DNA from 4 places in the Gracilibacillus sp. Marseille-QA3620 genome. Region 1 is predicted to be linked to each of the others. Evidence: predicted binding sites of a transcription regulator. Region 1 holds the regulator's gene; each other region holds the start of a gene.
The links. The regulator Rex, encoded in region 1, represses fermentation and respiration genes when NADH is low (regulators of the CRP and FNR family bind a similar motif). The targets are predictions, from matches to a motif close to TTGTGAAATATTTCACAA.
Positions count from the first base shown of each region.

Region 1 (4,218 bases):
GCCGAGGATGGAGCGAATATCCTTTTCCTGGCTCATCGGGTAGTCATCCCACAGCTCATTGAGCACAGTCTTATTGGATGAAAGATTCGCCTGTTCCTGGTCATAGTAGCCGACCGTGACATTAGCGCCGAATTGGAACTCGCCGCTGATGGCAGGGAGCTTGTCCGTGATGGTCTTAAGAAGGGTTGATTTTCCGATTCCATTCGGACCGATGAGGGCAATGCTTTCACCGCGTGTGATGCGGAAATTAATCGATTTAGCTACAGGCTCTTCATAGCCAATAGCGATATCGTTTGCCTGTAATACCTCGTTTCCGCTTTGCTTCTCTATTTGGAAGGAGAAGTTAGCAGACTTTTCGTCACCTTGAGGGCGGTCAAGCAATTCCATGCGCTCAAGCTGCTTCTGACGGCTCTGTGCCCTCTTGGTTGTGGACGCACGTGCGATATTTCGCTGCACGAAATCCCTTAGCTTGGCAATCTCATCCTGCTGCTTTTCAAACAGCTTCTGGTTGCGCTCATATTCCTCTGCTTTTTGGACAAGGTATTTGCTATAATTGCCTGTATATTTACTGATGGACGTACGTGAAAGCTCCATGACCTGATTGACGACCTTATCGAGGAAGTAGCGATCATGGGAGACAATTAAGATAGCGCCAGGATAGGATTGCAAATATCCCTCAAGCCAGGATAGCGTATCGATATCAAGATGGTTAGTCGGCTCATCGAGAATCAATAAATCAGGCTTCGTCAGCAATAGTTTCCCAAGGGCAAGCCGTGTCTTCTGTCCGCCGCTCAATGAGCTGACAGGTGTAGCATAATCGTAATCGGCAAAATTAAGACCATGCAGGACGGAGCGGATATCATTTTCCATCTGATAGCCTCCGGCATTCTTGAATTGCTCCTGCAAATGATCATAATCCTTCAATATTCGCTCATAACGGGTGCTGTCATGATAGATATCAGGGTCAGACATGGATTTCTCCAAGGCGCGCAAGTCTTCCTCCTGCTTTTGCAGATTGGCGAACACCGTCAACATCTCATCCCAGATGGATAGGTCAGAATTCAAGCCTGTATGCTGGGCAAGATAGCCGATTGTAGTTCCCTTTGGCATGAAGATATTGCCGCCATCATGCGAAAGCTGACCAGCGATAATCTTCAGGAGGGTGGATTTCCCAGCGCCATTGCGGCCAACGAGAGCAATTCGGTCTTTCGATTGCACTTCAAGCTTAATACTGGACAAAATTGCTTCTGCACCATAATATTTGGATACATTGTTAACTTGTAAAATTATCATGATTCTCACCTCAAGAAGTACTAGCCTTAGTGTATCTTACGGAGTCTGGGAACCGCAACTGAATAGGACATATGTGAATATTTACACAAACGTTACCACGAAATTGAAATATATTATAAGATAAAGGTAGAGGGGGAATGGCGATGAGTGAATTCACTCATTTCAATGAGCAGGGAAGAGCGAAGATGGTTGATATTGCGCATAAGCCTGAGACAACCCGCATCGCGATAGCGGAATCAAGCATTTTAGTTAAGGAAGAGATTTATGAGAAAATCAGTTCCGGTGAAATGGAAAAGGGTGACGTCTTAGCTGTGGCCCAAGTGGCTGGCATTATGGCAGCGAAGAAAACATCTGATATAATTCCTATGTGCCATCCGATTTCCCTCAAAGGAATAGACATCCGTTTCTTTTGGGAAGCTGAACAAGAACAGAGGCGTCTGCGCATCCAGGTGTCTGTGAAGACGAAGGGAAGCACAGGTGTAGAAATGGAAGCCCTAACAGCGGCCTCGGTTACTGCGCTGACCGTTTATGACATGTGCAAGGCCATTGATAAGGGCATGGTTATCGGAGAAACATATCTAGTTAAGAAGACAGGCGGAGTATCCAGTCCGGATTTCCAAAAACAATTGGACGAGAATAAGCATAGGGGACTCTAATAGTAAGGGAGAAGGGAAAGAAATGTTGCAGGAGAATACAAAAATACCACAAGCGACAGCGAAGCGGCTGCCGCTGTACTACCGATTTATACAGAACTTACATGCCTCCGGGAAGCTGAGGGTGTCCTCAGCAGAGCTGAGTGAGGCCGTCAAAGTCGATTCCGCGACAATCAGGAGAGATTTCTCCTATTTCGGAGCGCTAGGAAAGAAAGGCTACGGCTATAATGTCAATTACTTGCTGTCCTTCTTCCGTAAGACACTAGACCAGGATGAGCTCACTCAAGTGGCCCTGATTGGTGTCGGGAACCTGGGGACTGCTTTCTTGAACTATAATTTCATGAAGAATAATAATACGAAGATTGAAATTGCCTTTGATGTATCGCCTGAGAAGGTGGGAACCTTCATCGGGGACGTGCCAATCTTTGATATGGATGCACTTGAGAGCAAGCTCGCAAACTCAAATATCAAGGTGGCTATTTTAACGGTACCAGCCCAAGCGGCTCAACCTATTACGGACAGGCTTGTGGCAGCAAATGTGAAAGCCATACTGAACTTTACGCCAGCACGTTTAAGTGTACCAGATTCCATTCGGGTCCATCATATTGACCTGGCTGTAGAGCTTCAATCGCTTGTTTATTTCTTAAAGCATTATCCTTCTGGTGGAAACGAAGAAATAAAAGAAGACGAAAAAGCAGAAAATCTCGAAGAATAAACTTCGAGATTTTCTGCTTTATTTGCTCTTTGGCTGCTGTTCGTTTTTCATTTGCTTGATCTTGCGGTGGATACCGATAAAGCGAATACCGGATCCAATATCAAGCGTTGCCAGGATGACCAGGAAGTAAGTAAAGAAATCCCAGCCGCTCCTTGTTACATTTTGGACTGCGAAAAAGATAAACACAGCCCCCAGGATGAAATAAATCGTTGCCATATACAACGGTGATCGTCTCATAATAAACCTCCGATAAAACTTTGTGCCTTCTCCATCTCTTTGATTAAATCACCTGAATAGGTGGAAAGGAGGACAACAAGTGTATTCATGCTAACGTGCGCAATGATTGGCACAATAATTCTGCCTGTTTTGACATAGAGATAGGCGAATGTGAAGCCCATCGCTGAATAAAGCAAGGTATGCTCAGGCTCGCCGTGTGCAAGTGAAAAGATAACTGAGCTGATTAAAGCGCTAAGGAAGAACCCAAACCGCTTATATAATAGTGCCCCGAATAGAATCTTCCGGAACACGATTTCCTCCAAAATGGGTCCAATGACAGAAGTAATTAGAATTACAACTGGAAACATCTCGATTAAGGCGAGGATATTCTTTGTGTTCTCAGATTCTCCCTTAATGTTGAAAATCTGCTGTTCAATCGTACCCGCAACAGCCTGGGCAATCAAGGCAAGGAAGATTCCTCCGACAGCCCATGCAAGAGAACTGCCAAGCGGCATACGCTCCCACCGTTCCATTTCATTACGCTCATTCCTCAAGAAGAATAACGTAATGATGAGGGCAATGAAGAAGCTGATAATAATCCAATAGACGACTGAATAGATGGCTACTTGATCCTCGGCCACGAAGTTCGGCAGAATCCATCCCATTAGAGGTAGACCGATAATGCTCGATAGCTGCATGGCAACGTATATAAGGACAATCAGCCAATAATTTTTCTTCAAAGACAAAACTCCTTTAATGACAAGTATCCAAATCAAGCGGGCTTAATGTCAGCCCAATACGAAAAAGCTACACCATCATTCTACCCGTTTTTCCCCCTTAGGTACAATTGCAAAACTTTTCCCTTTATATATAACATAATCTGCCCTGCAAAGGGGTATACTAGCCCAAGTGAAAGCGGAGAAAATGACCTTATAAAATTTTCTAAAATTTTCGCTCATATCTCTTGCAAATCAGATAGTCTTTATTTAATATATAAATTGTGTTAGCACTCATACCTAATGAGTGCTAATAAAAATGGAGATAACTTTAAGGAGGTAGTTTTACTTGTTAAAGCCACTAGGAGATCGCGTTGTGATTGAACTTGTCGCACAAGAGGAGAAAACTGCAAGCGGCATCGTGTTACCTGACACTGCCAAAGAAAAACCATCTGAAGGCAAAATCGTAGCGGTAGGCACAGGCCGTGTCCTTGAGAATGGGGAGCGTGTAGGATTGGAAGTATCCGAAGGCGACCACATTATCTTCTCTAAATACGCAGGTACTGAAGTGAAATACGAAGGCAACGAATACTTAATTTTACGTGAAAGCGACATTTTAGCTGTA
Region 1 covers NZ_CM143102.1:253,671-257,888, forward strand. Annotated here, with positions in the region: gene ACY8DX_RS01430 (ABC-F family ATP-binding cassette domain-containing protein) at 1-1,293, opposite strand, end outside; gene moaC (cyclic pyranopterin monophosphate synthase MoaC) at 1,437-1,949, shown strand; gene ACY8DX_RS01440 (redox-sensing transcriptional repressor Rex) at 1,972-2,661, shown strand; gene ACY8DX_RS01445 (YdiK family protein) at 2,680-2,898, opposite strand; gene ACY8DX_RS01450 (CPBP family intramembrane glutamic endopeptidase) at 2,895-3,617, opposite strand; gene groES (co-chaperone GroES) at 3,943-4,218, shown strand, end outside.

Region 2 (4,218 bases), 850 kb from region 1:
GCTGGCAAGCAGTGAAGGAAAATAACATTATCATTGCCTGTTTTTCTAATCATCTCCATGTTCACTTGATATGGAGAAAGCAAGGCGATGCGTTCTGCGAATTTATCCTCTTCACCCATGGATACCCAAACATCTGTATAAATGACATCTGCTCCATTTACCGCTTCATCAACATCTGCTGTAATGGTTACACGTCCACCAGATTTCTCTGCCAATTCTCTTGCTGTCTCAACGATAGAGCTTTCAGGGAATAAAGATTCAGGAGAGCAAATTCTCACATCCATACCGACGATTGCTCCGCCAATCAGCAAGCTGTTTGCAACATTATTGCGGCCGTCTCCGACATAGACAAATTTCACACCTTTTAAGTGGCCGATATTTTCTTTAACAGTTAAGAAATCTGCTAATGTTTGAGTCGGATGCCACATATCTGTCAAGCCATTCCATACTGGAACACCAGAGTGTTCAGCCAATAACTCTACTTTAGAATGCTCGAATCCGCGGAACTCAATTCCGTCAAACATTCTGCCAAGAACCTTTGCTGTATCTTCAATAGATTCTTTCTTTCCAAGCTGAATATCATCTTTACCCAAGTATTCAGGGTGTGCTCCTAGATCGATACAAGCAACTGTGAAAGAGCAGCGAGTTCTTGTTGATGGTTTTTCAAAAAGAAGGGCAATGTTCTTGCCAGCCATATAATGATGCGGAATGCCTTGTTTCTTCATTTCTTTCAAATTAGCCGCAAAATCAATCATGTATAATAATTCTTCTTCAGAAAAATCCTTTTCACATAAGAAACTTCTTCCTTTGAAATCTGGTTTTGTTACTAGCATTTAGACGATTCCCCTTCCATAAATGGTGAATGATTTATCTTTTAGTCGTAATTAAATATCCTCGCGTACAATCGGCATGCTCATGCAGCGTGGGCCCCCACGACCGCGGGATAATTCCGAGCTTTTGACTTCAATAACCTTAATGCCGTGTTCACGTAAGCATTGGTTAGAAATATAGTTTCGATCATATGTAACAACCACACCTGGTGCAATCGCAAGCGTGTTGGATCCATCATTCCATTGTTCACGCGCAGCTGCGATTTCATCACCGTTACCGCAAAGAATCAGGTCAAGCTCAGAAAGATTCAAGACTTCTTTCAACGCCTCTTGAAGGTTTGTGCGGTGAGTGACATTTACATGGTTTTCATCTTCACCTTTTTCAAGGATATAGATATTCATTTTACCGCCTGGGCCTTGAATCATTGGATGCATGGTGAAGCTATTATGGTCGACCATCGTGAAGACAGTGTCCAAATGCATGAATGCACGGCTTTTTGGAATTTCAATGGCTACGACTTTCTTAACTTTGTCTTGTTTAGGATGTTTGAATAGGTTCAAAGCCAAGCGCTCAATGGCTTTAGCAGATGTACGTGCTGATACGCCAATCGCAATGACTTCTTCACTCAAGACAAGCTCATCGCCGCCCTCAATTGGATTATGATAATTGCGATCAAGCCAAACTGGAATATCATGACCCGCAAATCTTGGGTGATGCTTAATGATATATTCCATGAACATAGATTCACGGCGACGAGCAGGCTCTCTCATATTATTAATAGTTAAGCCATTGCCGATTGAAGCAGCAGGGTCGCGTGTGAAATAAAGGTTTGGCATTGGATCGGTGTAGAATGGATAATGATCCTCCATCATTTCATACAAATGTTTTCTCTTCTCAATCTCAAGCTCATTCTTGCGAATACCGGCCATAATTTTATTGACCATATCGAGATTAGAGAATGATAATAAATACTCTTGAAGATTCTCAAAAGTTTGAGGACTTGTCGCATTGCTTTCTTTTAGCATACGGCCGACAAATTCCTTTTTAATTTCCGGGTTGGTTAATGATTCGGCCACCAAGTTTTCAAGGTACAAAACTTCAATGCCCTGGTCTTGCAAGGTCTTAGCAAAATAATCATGTTCTTCTTGGATTTTAGGTAAATAAGGGATATCATCGAAAAGCAATCTCTCTAGATATTCCGGGGTTAAGTTTTCTACTTCTTGACCTGGACGTTTTAACATCACAGTTTTTAATTTCCCAATTTCTGAAGTTACATGAATAGGGGTGCTCAATCTCCTTACCTCCCGCGTTTGATTTAACTTACAAGTTAATTATAAGAAACACTCCATTTTAAAATTGTGATAATTTTCACATAAAAAGTGTGTAAAATCTCACAAAATTCTTTATAATTAGCGAAATAACCGTATGATTATTTAAACACCATCCAAGAAAGCGCTTACCGAAAACGAAAAACTGAATAAAAAGCTGTATAATACACATCTTCTATTCAAAAAAATTTTTTTAATGACTTAGCGTAACCATCCGATTTTCTACTACTTTTGCCTGTTCCTTCGTTTTGCAAATAATGAGGCATGTATCATTCCCGCAGATTGTGCCAGCTTTTTCTGTCCAATCCAGCTCATCCAATACTGCTCCTATTGTTTGAGCATGGCCAGGCAGCGTCTTTAAAATGATAAAATACTCAATTCGCTCCATTCCAATTAGCGCATCTTCTAGCTTTTTACGTAATTTCATCGTATCTAAATATTTATACTCAGCTATGAAACCATATCGGGTACCGCCCGATTTCGCAGGATATTTTGCTAGGTTCAGTTCGCGAATATCCCTTGAGATCGTTGCCTGTGTTACCTCAAGCCCATTCTTCGCCAATTCCTCCACAAGCTGTTCCTGTGTCTTAATTTCATTTTGAGTAATCACTTTCTTAATTAAGGCATGTCTTTCTTTCTTGTTCATCATCATCATCCTTTCTCATGTTGAACTGCATAAGAGGCCTATCCCCATTTGACTGGACATAGACCTCCCCCTTTAGCCTTCTATATAAAATGTCGGTATCTCACCCTTATCCGCTATATCTTCAGGAGAGAAGGTTACCTTTACAGCTTTCTTCTCACGCTGCTGCAAATAAGCCGTCTCAACCTTTTTTGTCTTCAAACCTGCTTCCTTTGGAAATACGAGACTGATTTGCTGGGAATGATGCTGGAAATTACGAAGGACAATCGAGCATTCCACCATTCCGTTATCCGTCAATTCTGTGCATGAGCTTTCATCCTGAATATAGACGACGGCCTCCGCACCTGATTGGCCGGAATGCGCATATACCTCTTCCCCTATTTCGAAAAGGTTGTTAAAGGCAATAGACGGTACGAGGACAGCCAATGTCAAGACAGCCGGCTCCATAAAACGATATTTCCTTCGATGGGCAGGATATTCCTCGGCAAACCATTTCACGAGCAGCAATACGCCAATAAATTGGATAAAGGCAGCCAGCAGCCATATATTAGAGAGACCCAGAAATCCCTCCGTTGGCAATGAGAACTCTTCAAACAACTGGCTTCCGACCATTGACTTCTGACCTGGAAACTGTAGTACAAGAGCCAGACCAGTTACATAGACAACGGCTCCCAATACATTATAGGACACTTTAATCATTGTAGCACTTCCATTCTAGCCAATGTTATTAGTCCTATAATACTGGTTATATATGTGTGTTTTCAAATAATATGTATCTTAAGACCTATATAACTAGTTTTTCAAAATATTGGGGCTCGTGTATGTAAATCATTTTCTCCTTGATGGTTAGTTTTTTTTCCCGTTTCAATTTATTAATGACAAGGCTGGCCGTTTCTCTTGATGTACCTGACAGCACCGATAACTTAGAAGTTGTAAAAGGAAAATCAATTCGTATATAATCTGGATACTCTACTCCAAGGTCCATCATTAAATAAGAAATTGAATTTAACACCCTCTCCTGTGCATTTGGAATAATGCCATGCTGTATTCGCTTCTCCTGCCCTTCGAGAATTTTTCCATATTCCTTAATTACTTTTTGCAGCAGCCGATTATGCTTGGACAAAAAGCTTTCAAACACATCTGTAGACAGGTAGACAACATGGATATCTGTTTCGGCAATAGCAGAATGACAATATTCCTTGCTTCCCGTAAATAAGCCATTATAAGGAAACAACGTATCCTTCTTTATGTATTGATTATATTGCATACTGCCCTGCTTGTTTGACTTTTCCAGCGTGACATAACCATCAAGCAAATAATAGATTCTTTGCCTCGGATCTCCCTGCCAAAAAAGATACTGTCCCTTCTTGAGTGTTCTTTCGTATAAAAATGGTTCTAATACACTTAAATCTTGCT
Region 2 covers NZ_CM143102.1:3,662,868-3,667,085, forward strand. Annotated here, with positions in the region: gene argF (ornithine carbamoyltransferase) at 1-833, opposite strand, end outside; gene arcA (arginine deiminase) at 885-2,123, opposite strand; gene argR (arginine repressor) at 2,353-2,814, opposite strand; gene ACY8DX_RS18520 (hypothetical protein) at 2,878-3,501, opposite strand; gene ACY8DX_RS18525 (Crp/Fnr family transcriptional regulator) at 3,587-4,218, opposite strand, start outside.
Region 2: the regulator Rex is predicted to act here: its motif matches at 2,188-2,205, upstream of arcA (arginine deiminase).

Region 3 (4,218 bases), 420 kb from region 1:
TAATCCAGAATGGGAATCCAAGTACGATGTTTAACTCGATGGCAATCAAGAACATCGTCGCCGTGAAGACAATCGTGTTAACAACCATCCGTGCCCAAATGTTCTTCACAAAGCGGGCAGTCAGAATGGTGAGGGATAAGGCCAAGACAGATTGTCCTACTCCAAAAATAAGGTCATAGACACCTAGAGAGGAGAAGAAGAGGTTTGAGAAGAAGACCCCGATAACAATACCGATAAAATATTTCTTGTTGAATACGACGAGATGGTTGAACATCTCGGAGATTCGAAATTGTACATTGGTGAAGCCAAATGGCTGTATTAGCATAGTGACTGCAATATAAAGAGCAGCCAGCACACCGTTCACCGCAAGTGTTCTGATTTTCATTTATGTTTCTCTCCTTAGTTTTTTATCGTGGGATGGTTACGAACCACGTTTACACCTTGCTTATAATACCTTGTTTTACATGCATTTGTAAATTTGAAATGTTTTTGTGGGATATATTGTCTCTTTGGACAATGGTCTCTTGAGTTGTTACTGCCTCCCTAAAAAAAGGATTAATGAGAGCCTACGGGGGAATAGAAAATGGAGAATCTTAATAAAGGAGGTATTTCGATGTTTCATTATACAAAAGAGGCTGCTATGTCAGTTGAAGAGGCTATTGGCAGACTGGAGGACTCATTAAAAGAAGAGAAATTCGGAATCCTTTGGAGTGTGGAAATGAAAGAGAAGCTGCAGGAAAAAGGGGTGGAGTTTGATGGGAACTTTGTCATACTTGAAATTTGCAATCCCCAGGAAGCTAAGAAAGTGCTAGAGGAAGAGAGTCTTGCCAGTTATTTTCTTCCTTGCAAAATAGTCGTATATGAGGATGATGGTCAAACAAAAATCGGTATGCCTAAACCGACTGCCTTAATCAGTATGCTGGAAAATGACCGACTCAAAGGAGTTGCTGAGGACATCGAGTCACGTTTAGTCAAATGTATCGATCATGCCTGTAAGTAACAATAGATTAGAGCACCTGTTTGAATGAATACGTGGATAGTTGCTGCAGTTTGATGTAAGAAAGTCAGCAGAGGGGCTCATCCTTATGAGCAAGCTATAGAAGGTAAAAAAAGAAGACAAGCCCTATAATGAATGGGTTTGTCTTCTTCTGCTTGTATCTATGAATTAACCTAGGGCAACATCCAAAATCATCATCACGGTAAAGCCTATCATCAGGAATAAGGAGGCAAGGTCAGTATTGCCGTTTTCCTGTGAGCCCGGAATTACCTCTTCTGCTACAACGAAGATCATGGCACCGGCAGCAAAGCTTAGTGCATAAGGCAGAAGCGGCTGAATAAACAGAACCGCAACAGCCCCAATGACAGCGGCAACCGGTTCAACCATCCCAGAAAATTGTCCGTAAAGGAAGCTTTTCTTTCGCGACATTCCATCTCGTCTAAGCGGCATGGAAACCGCCAAACCCTCCGGAAAGTTTTGAATGCCTATCCCGATAGCTAGTGCAATTGCTCCAGTAAGGGATGCAGTTGGCAAGTCGGCAGCCACAGCACCAAAGGCAACACCAACGGCAAGGCCTTCCGGAATATTATGCAAGGTGATGGCTAGAACGAGCAATGTGCTTCGCTTCTTGTTTTCTGGATGAATTCCCTCTGCTTGACCGAGCGGTTTATCCGGATGAAGATGAGGCAGGACTTTATCCAATATCATTAGGAAGAGGCCGCCGCAAAGGAAACCGACCGCAGCAGGGAACCAGGATGGGAGAGGACCTCCTTCTGCCATTTCAAGAGCAGGAGACAGCAGGGACCAGAAACTGGCTGCAATCATGACCCCTCCGGCAAAGCCGAGCATGCTGTCAAGAAACTTCATATTAACATTTTTGGTTGTAAAGACAAGAGCCGCCCCAAGAGCCGTCATGCCCCAAGTGAATAAAGTTGCTAAGAAAGCCTGGAACATGACGGGAAGACTTGTGAACCATTCCAGCATAATATCCCTCCAGAGGAAAGCAGGTTTTGTATCATTCTATATCTTATTAGGGTAAAAGATATTTATTCAATGAAACTAGCCTTCTTTTATGTAGATTATAGGTGTATTTTCCATCGAAAAAAGCCTGAAGTCAAGGACTTCAGGCTTTTATAGCCTACGATTAATGAGCGGGCTGATCTTTTACTGGGAAATGTGGGTTATCATTTTTCTTAAATAGTGTTCTTCTAATCCAAGGGAGGACATAATAGTCTCCGCCAAGTTTACCGGCATTGGCCCCTGCAGCGAGGATGATAAAACCAAGAACAATCATTGCTGGGTTTGTAGAAACTGTACCGCCAAAGACAAACAGGAAGTTCATCAAGAGTCCGGAGAATACGGCGGCTATTGTTAGTACTCCCAAAAGTAGTCCAAGCCCGACAAAGAATTCGCCCCAAGGAATTAAGATATTGATGATGCCTACATTAGGAAGGGCAAAATTTTCAATGAAAGAATTATACATTGGATAAAGAGCTGTACCGTCCGGGCCTTTGACCGGATTAGCAATGATATTAGTGAGGAAGCCTGAAGCATCGAAAGCACCGCCTCTGATTTTCTCTAATCCATGTATAAACCATTCGTATCCAAGATATAACCGGATGATAAGCAAAAGTCCGGATGCATATTTATTTGTTCTTAACCATTCCATCATGTTCATTCACTCCTAAATGATTTTTGCTGACCTTCTGCCGCGGAATGGAAGATCAGCTATTTGCTATACTTTATTTATACAGCATATCGTTTGTGAATAATTGAGCAATTTGCTTTATTCAAACTTTATCCAAGGTTTTTTGAACATTATTTGGCAAATTTTAAAGTCTATTTACAATAGGAATGAAGGATGCTGAAATACAGGGATGCACATCCTTAAAGGTGATGTATAACACTAACCATCCTTGCGGTTAACCTTCTCTTTTGAAGGCTTCCTATCAGGAATTAAAGAAGGGTAAGCCCTGATTATTTTTTGCTGCAGGGGACTTAATTGCAGAAGAATCTCCTCAAATTGCCGGTCTAAGTCGGTCATATCCTGCTTACATTCTTCATTGACCTCCTCCAAAAACTCTTCTTGATGAATATCTAACTCAATAAGACCATGAATGAGTTCATTCCGTGCAGTTTGGACTTGAGTTCTTGTTGTATCAATCATTTCCAGGTTACTAATATCCTCATTCAGTTTCTTGAATCCTTTTTGAATCAGATAGACAAAGACAATATAAAAAAGACTATAAATGAATAAGATTGAACATGAAAAGGGCATATCTGTGATGACATCTTTCACTCGAGGATAAACCTGCTCAGATAGAATAAGGAAACTGATTGTCCACATTAGAATCCCAAGCAATAGAATGCGTGAATTTTCCGCTGGTAAATTCGGTATCATATGAGATCGGACGAGGCGTTTAAAGGCTTCTAACAAAAGCAATGCTGAGACAATTACAGTCGATTCAACGGGCAAGGAAATTGGCTTGAAGATCAAAAATAGACAAAGAGCTAATCCATATAACGGACTAAAGAGAATGGCAGGGAGCAAGGCTGCCATGAAGGTTTTATGGTTCATTAGTTTAAACATAAATTCAATTGAAAAGCCTATTAGGCTGCACATGATGAATAGATTTGGGATGGCTAGCGCATCTTTCAGGATCATAGCTCTCCTCCTTTACAAGAAGCTTACCTTATTATTATATTAAAATAATTAAAAGAAGAAAAAAATAAGTCTCCTTCTTTCTTTGATGGTCAAACAGTTTTGAAAAAAACGGAGATAGAGTAAAATAAACTCTATAAAAGAGATTATCGATGGAAAATAGAGGAACAATAAAGAGGAGTTAAAGGAGGAGAGCGCTAAAATGAGTTTACAAGCACAAATAATTGAAGCGTTAAACGTGAAGCCAACCATCAATCCTAAAGAAGAAATTGAAAAAAGAGTGCAATTCCTGAAGGATTATTTAATGAAAACAGGTGCAAAAGGGTTCGTTCTCGGTATAAGCGGAGGGCAGGACTCCACGCTTGCGGGGCGCTTAGCTCAAATGGCCGTTGAATCCTTGCGTGAAGAAGGAACTGAAGCGACATTTGTTGCGGTACGGCTCCCTTATGGCGTTCAGCATGATGAGGATGATGCGCAAGCCGCCATACAATTCATAAAGCCAGATGAAGCATTGACTTTTAATGTCAAGCCAGCCGTTGATGCTGTAGCAGCCCAATAT
Region 3 covers NZ_CM143102.1:678,156-682,373, forward strand. Annotated here, with positions in the region: gene ACY8DX_RS03390 (QueT transporter family protein) at 1-385, opposite strand, end outside; PreQ1 riboswitch class I at 394-438, opposite strand; gene ACY8DX_RS03395 (DUF302 domain-containing protein) at 614-1,000, shown strand; gene ACY8DX_RS03400 (ZIP family metal transporter) at 1,166-1,981, opposite strand; gene ACY8DX_RS03405 (DoxX family membrane protein) at 2,142-2,669, opposite strand; gene ACY8DX_RS03410 (hypothetical protein) at 2,904-3,662, opposite strand; gene nadE (ammonia-dependent NAD(+) synthetase) at 3,862-4,218, shown strand, end outside.
Region 3: the regulator Rex is predicted to act here: its motif matches at 2,760-2,777, upstream of ACY8DX_RS03405 (DoxX family membrane protein).

Region 4 (4,218 bases), 880 kb from region 1:
TGGTCGGAATTTATTAGAAAAGACCGACCTTATTGATGATTTCAAGAATAATAATCCAAAATGGCGTAAGCAGAACAGCTGTGATGGTAGAAAGAAGCGAGGCATTTGATGCCATAATGGCCTCTTTATCAAAGCTGATGGCATAAGCAGCTGCAACTGTTGCCGTAGGTGTAGCCATCATGATAACAATCGTTGCAAGAGCTTCAAAGCTGACAGGCAGAATGTTCGTTACTGTCAAAACAGCAAGGAAAGCAATATTGATCGCCGGTACGAGCAATACTTTAATGGAGCTGTAGTACCAAGAAGTTTTGCAAGATGCGGCTGATTTAAAGCTGATTTCCCCTAAAGTTGCCCCGATGGAAAGCCATGCAAGCGGAGAAGCGATATTAGCTAAGTAGGTCATTGGCTTATGTAGCCAGATAGCTGTTTGGTCAATTCGCAAGAACGCCACTGAAGCGGCAGTTCCTTCAGCTGTTGTAACAGTCACCTGTGGCATATAGCCTTGGAAGATCCAGATGAAAAGACCAGCGAATGTCGCAATGACAATCGGATTAAGGAACATCGTTTTAATATTTTTCAGTTCCATTTTCAAGCCGCTCATTTTGATATAGCCATAGGAATAAAGGAAGATACGATACCCGATATTGAAAATGGAACTGAACATAACTCCGACAGGACCATAAATGGCACTGACAATTGGAATACCAAAAAAGGTAGTGGAGCCGAAAATCGTCAATACACGCAATGTGTCTTGCTTGTCTGCATGATAGCGTAGGAAGAAAGGCTTAGAGATAAAGATTAAAATAATGTAAATGGCAATTCCCCAAATGAGTACATTCATGCCCTGCTTTAAGGTTTCAGGATTGATATCCTGCATAAAGGCATTGAAGGCAAGAGCAGGTAAAGCTACCGTTAATACAACATTACTGAGGAGCTTGCTAACCTGAGAGGAGAAAATTTCTTTTTTTCTTAAGAAGAAACCTAACAGAATGATTAGAACAGTAGATGCAATCGCACCGATGAACGCTGAATCTGATAAGGTGGTTTTAAAAATATCAAATAGATTCATTGATGAATACCTCCAGTTAATGTGAATAATTTCACATTCTTGTTTGTGGCTGAACAGCTTGTTTCCGGAACAAGGCTAATTATAGGAGGCGCAAAGCTTGGAGAAAACCATTTGTAACTAAAGAAAGTAAAGATAATAACGAAAGAAATGTAAACAGGAACAACAAAACGGGACATTGATATGCCCCGTTTAATCAGCAGAGTTTGCACTTCATGCAAAGTATTTATTTTTTCTCGGCCAGCCATGCTGCGACATTCTCAGCCTCTTCACCCTTAATGATTCCTGCAGGCATGCCCCGTCCGCCCTTATTGATCATCTCAAGTATTTCATCCTTGTCCATTTTGGTGCCAATGTTCACAAGTTCAGGTCCTGCATAGCCTTCCAGCGTCTTGCCGTGGCAGGAGGCGCAGTTATTTTGGTAAATCCGTTCTTCTTCGGTCACATTTGCAGTGTTCGTTTCTTCATCAGAGGAGCATGCCCCTAATAAGAAGAGGAGCGGAATGGAGAGCAATGCTTTCTTATACATAGAAATCTCCTTTCTGTACATATATTGCTTGTGATTGTGGTATTCCACACTAATTTTAACATTTCTTCCTGATATTACGGAAAGAAAGTGATTGAGCTCCTATCTTTGTGAAATGTTTCACAAAATTGCCAAAGACAAATGATGATTTTTCAGATAAAATAAAAGTATCAGATGAGGTTATATTTTTTAGTCTGAAAGGGACAGTAATTGACCATGAGGGACAATAATTGCCCCGAAAGAGTATTCCATAGGGAGGAACTATCCATGGCTATTAAAGAAAGAGAAATTGAAGAAGTCCTATCTGTAACGGAAATGATTGATGAATTGGTTGTGAAAGGGAAAGAAGCTCTACATGTGCTCGAAACCTTTGATCAAGAGAAAATTGACGAAATCGTTCATCAAATGTCCATCGCAGGTCTTGACCAGCATATGCCGCTAGCAAAAATGGCAGTGGAAGAAACAGGCCGCGGAATCTACGAAGATAAATGCATCAAAAACATATTTGCAACTGAATACATCTGGCACAGCATTAAATACAACAAAACAGCCGGAGTCATCAATGAAGATGAGCAAACAGGCGTTGTTGAAATCGCTGAGCCTGTGGGAATCGTTGCAGGTGTAACACCAGTTACAAACCCTACTTCTACCACGATGTTCAAAGCATTAATCTCTATCAAAACGCGTAACCCAATTATTTTCGCCTTCCATCCATCTGCGCAAGAGTCTTCTAAGCGAGCAGCAGAAATCTTACACGATGCAGCAGTCAAAGCAGGAGCTCCTGAAGGATGTATTCAATGGATTGAGAAGCCTTCCATTGAAGCAACAAAACAGCTTATGAACCATAAGGATGTTGCACTAGTATTAGCAACAGGCGGAGCTGGCATGGTCAAATCTGCATACTCTACTGGTAAACCAGCACTTGGCGTTGGCCCAGGAAATGTCCCTTGTTATATTGAAAAATCAGCTAAGGTCAAACGTGCCGTTAATGATGTCATCCTCTCTAAAACATTTGATAACGGAATGATTTGTGCCTCAGAGCAAGCCATCATCGTTGACACGGAAATCTATGATGAAGTGAGAAATGAATTCATCCTCAATAACTGCCACTTCGTCAATGCAACTGAATTGAAAAAACTAGAACGACTAGTTATTAATAAAGATACATGTGCCGTAAACCCTGGCATCGTTGGTAAACCTGCAGCTGAAATCGCAGCTATGGCAGGCTTTAAAGTACCAGCTGATACAAAAATATTGATTGCTGAACTTGAAGGAGCAGGTGCTGATTACCCGCTATCAAGAGAAAAGCTTAGCCCAGTGCTTGCCTGCATCCGCGTAAATTCTACTGAGGAAGGCTACCAAACATGCATGAACATGCTGAACCTTGGCGGTCTTGGACACTCTGCTGTTATTCACAGCACAGATAAAGATGTACAAATGGAATACGGAAAACGAATGAAAGCTTGCCGTATTATCGTCAATGCTCCATCTGCACAAGGCGGTATCGGTGACATCTACAACGGCTTCATTCCTTCCCTGACACTAGGCTGCGGATCTTACGGAAATAACTCTGTATCAGAGAACGTATCTGCAACTCACTTAATCAATGTGAAGAAAATGACTCAACGCCGCAATAACATGCAATGGATCAAATTGCCGCCTAAAGTTTATTTCGAAAAATATTCTACACAATACTTGGCCAAAATGCCACGTATCAAACGTGCCTTCATCGTAACCGATGAAGGGATGGTCCGCCTCGGATATATAGACATTGTTAAAGAATATTTACGTAAAAACAAAGGCATTGAAGCGGTAGAAATGTTCTCAGATGTAGAACCAGACCCAAGTGATGAAACAGTATTCAAAGGCGCTAAATTAATGCATGCCTTCCAGCCGGATGTCATCATCGCCATCGGCGGAGGCTCCGCAATGGATGCTGCAAAAGGAATGTGGCTCTTCTATGAACAGCCTGAAACAACCTTCTTCGGCATCAAACAAAAATTCTTGGATATCCGTAAACGTACCTTCAAATATCCAGAACTAGGTGGAAAAGCGCAATTCGTTGCCATCCCAACTACATCCGGTACAGGATCAGAGGTAACACCATTTGCGGTTATCACAGACAAAGAAACAAACGTCAAATACCCATTAGCGGATTACGCTTTAACACCTGATGTGGCCATCATCGACTCTCAATTCGTCATGACCGTACCAAAAAGCATCACGGCTGACACAGGTATGGACGTACTAACTCATGCGATTGAAGCCTATGTATCCGTAATGGCGAGTGACTACACAGACGGTCTTGCCCTAAAAGCAATCGACCTCGTGTTCAAATACTTGAAAGCATCCTATGATAACAACAAGGATGAAGAAGCACGTGAAAAAATGCATAACGCATCCTGCATGGCCGGAATGGCATTCTCTAACGCATTCCTCGGCATTAACCACAGCCTTGCGCACAAAATCGGAGCAGAATTCCACATTCCGCACGGCCGTGCCAACGCCATCCTAATGCCGCACGTCATCCGCTACAACGCTATTCGTCCAAGGAAGCACGCCCTCTTCCCTAAATACGAAAGCTACTGCGCAGATGAACGCTATGCACAAATCGCCAGAATGCTCG
Region 4 covers NZ_CM143102.1:3,634,454-3,638,671, reverse strand. Annotated here, with positions in the region: gene ACY8DX_RS18385 (AEC family transporter) at 14-1,069, opposite strand; gene ACY8DX_RS18380 (c-type cytochrome) at 1,293-1,595, opposite strand; gene adhE (bifunctional acetaldehyde-CoA/alcohol dehydrogenase) at 1,860-4,218, shown strand, end outside.
Region 4: the regulator Rex is predicted to act here: its motif matches at 1,701-1,718, upstream of adhE (bifunctional acetaldehyde-CoA/alcohol dehydrogenase).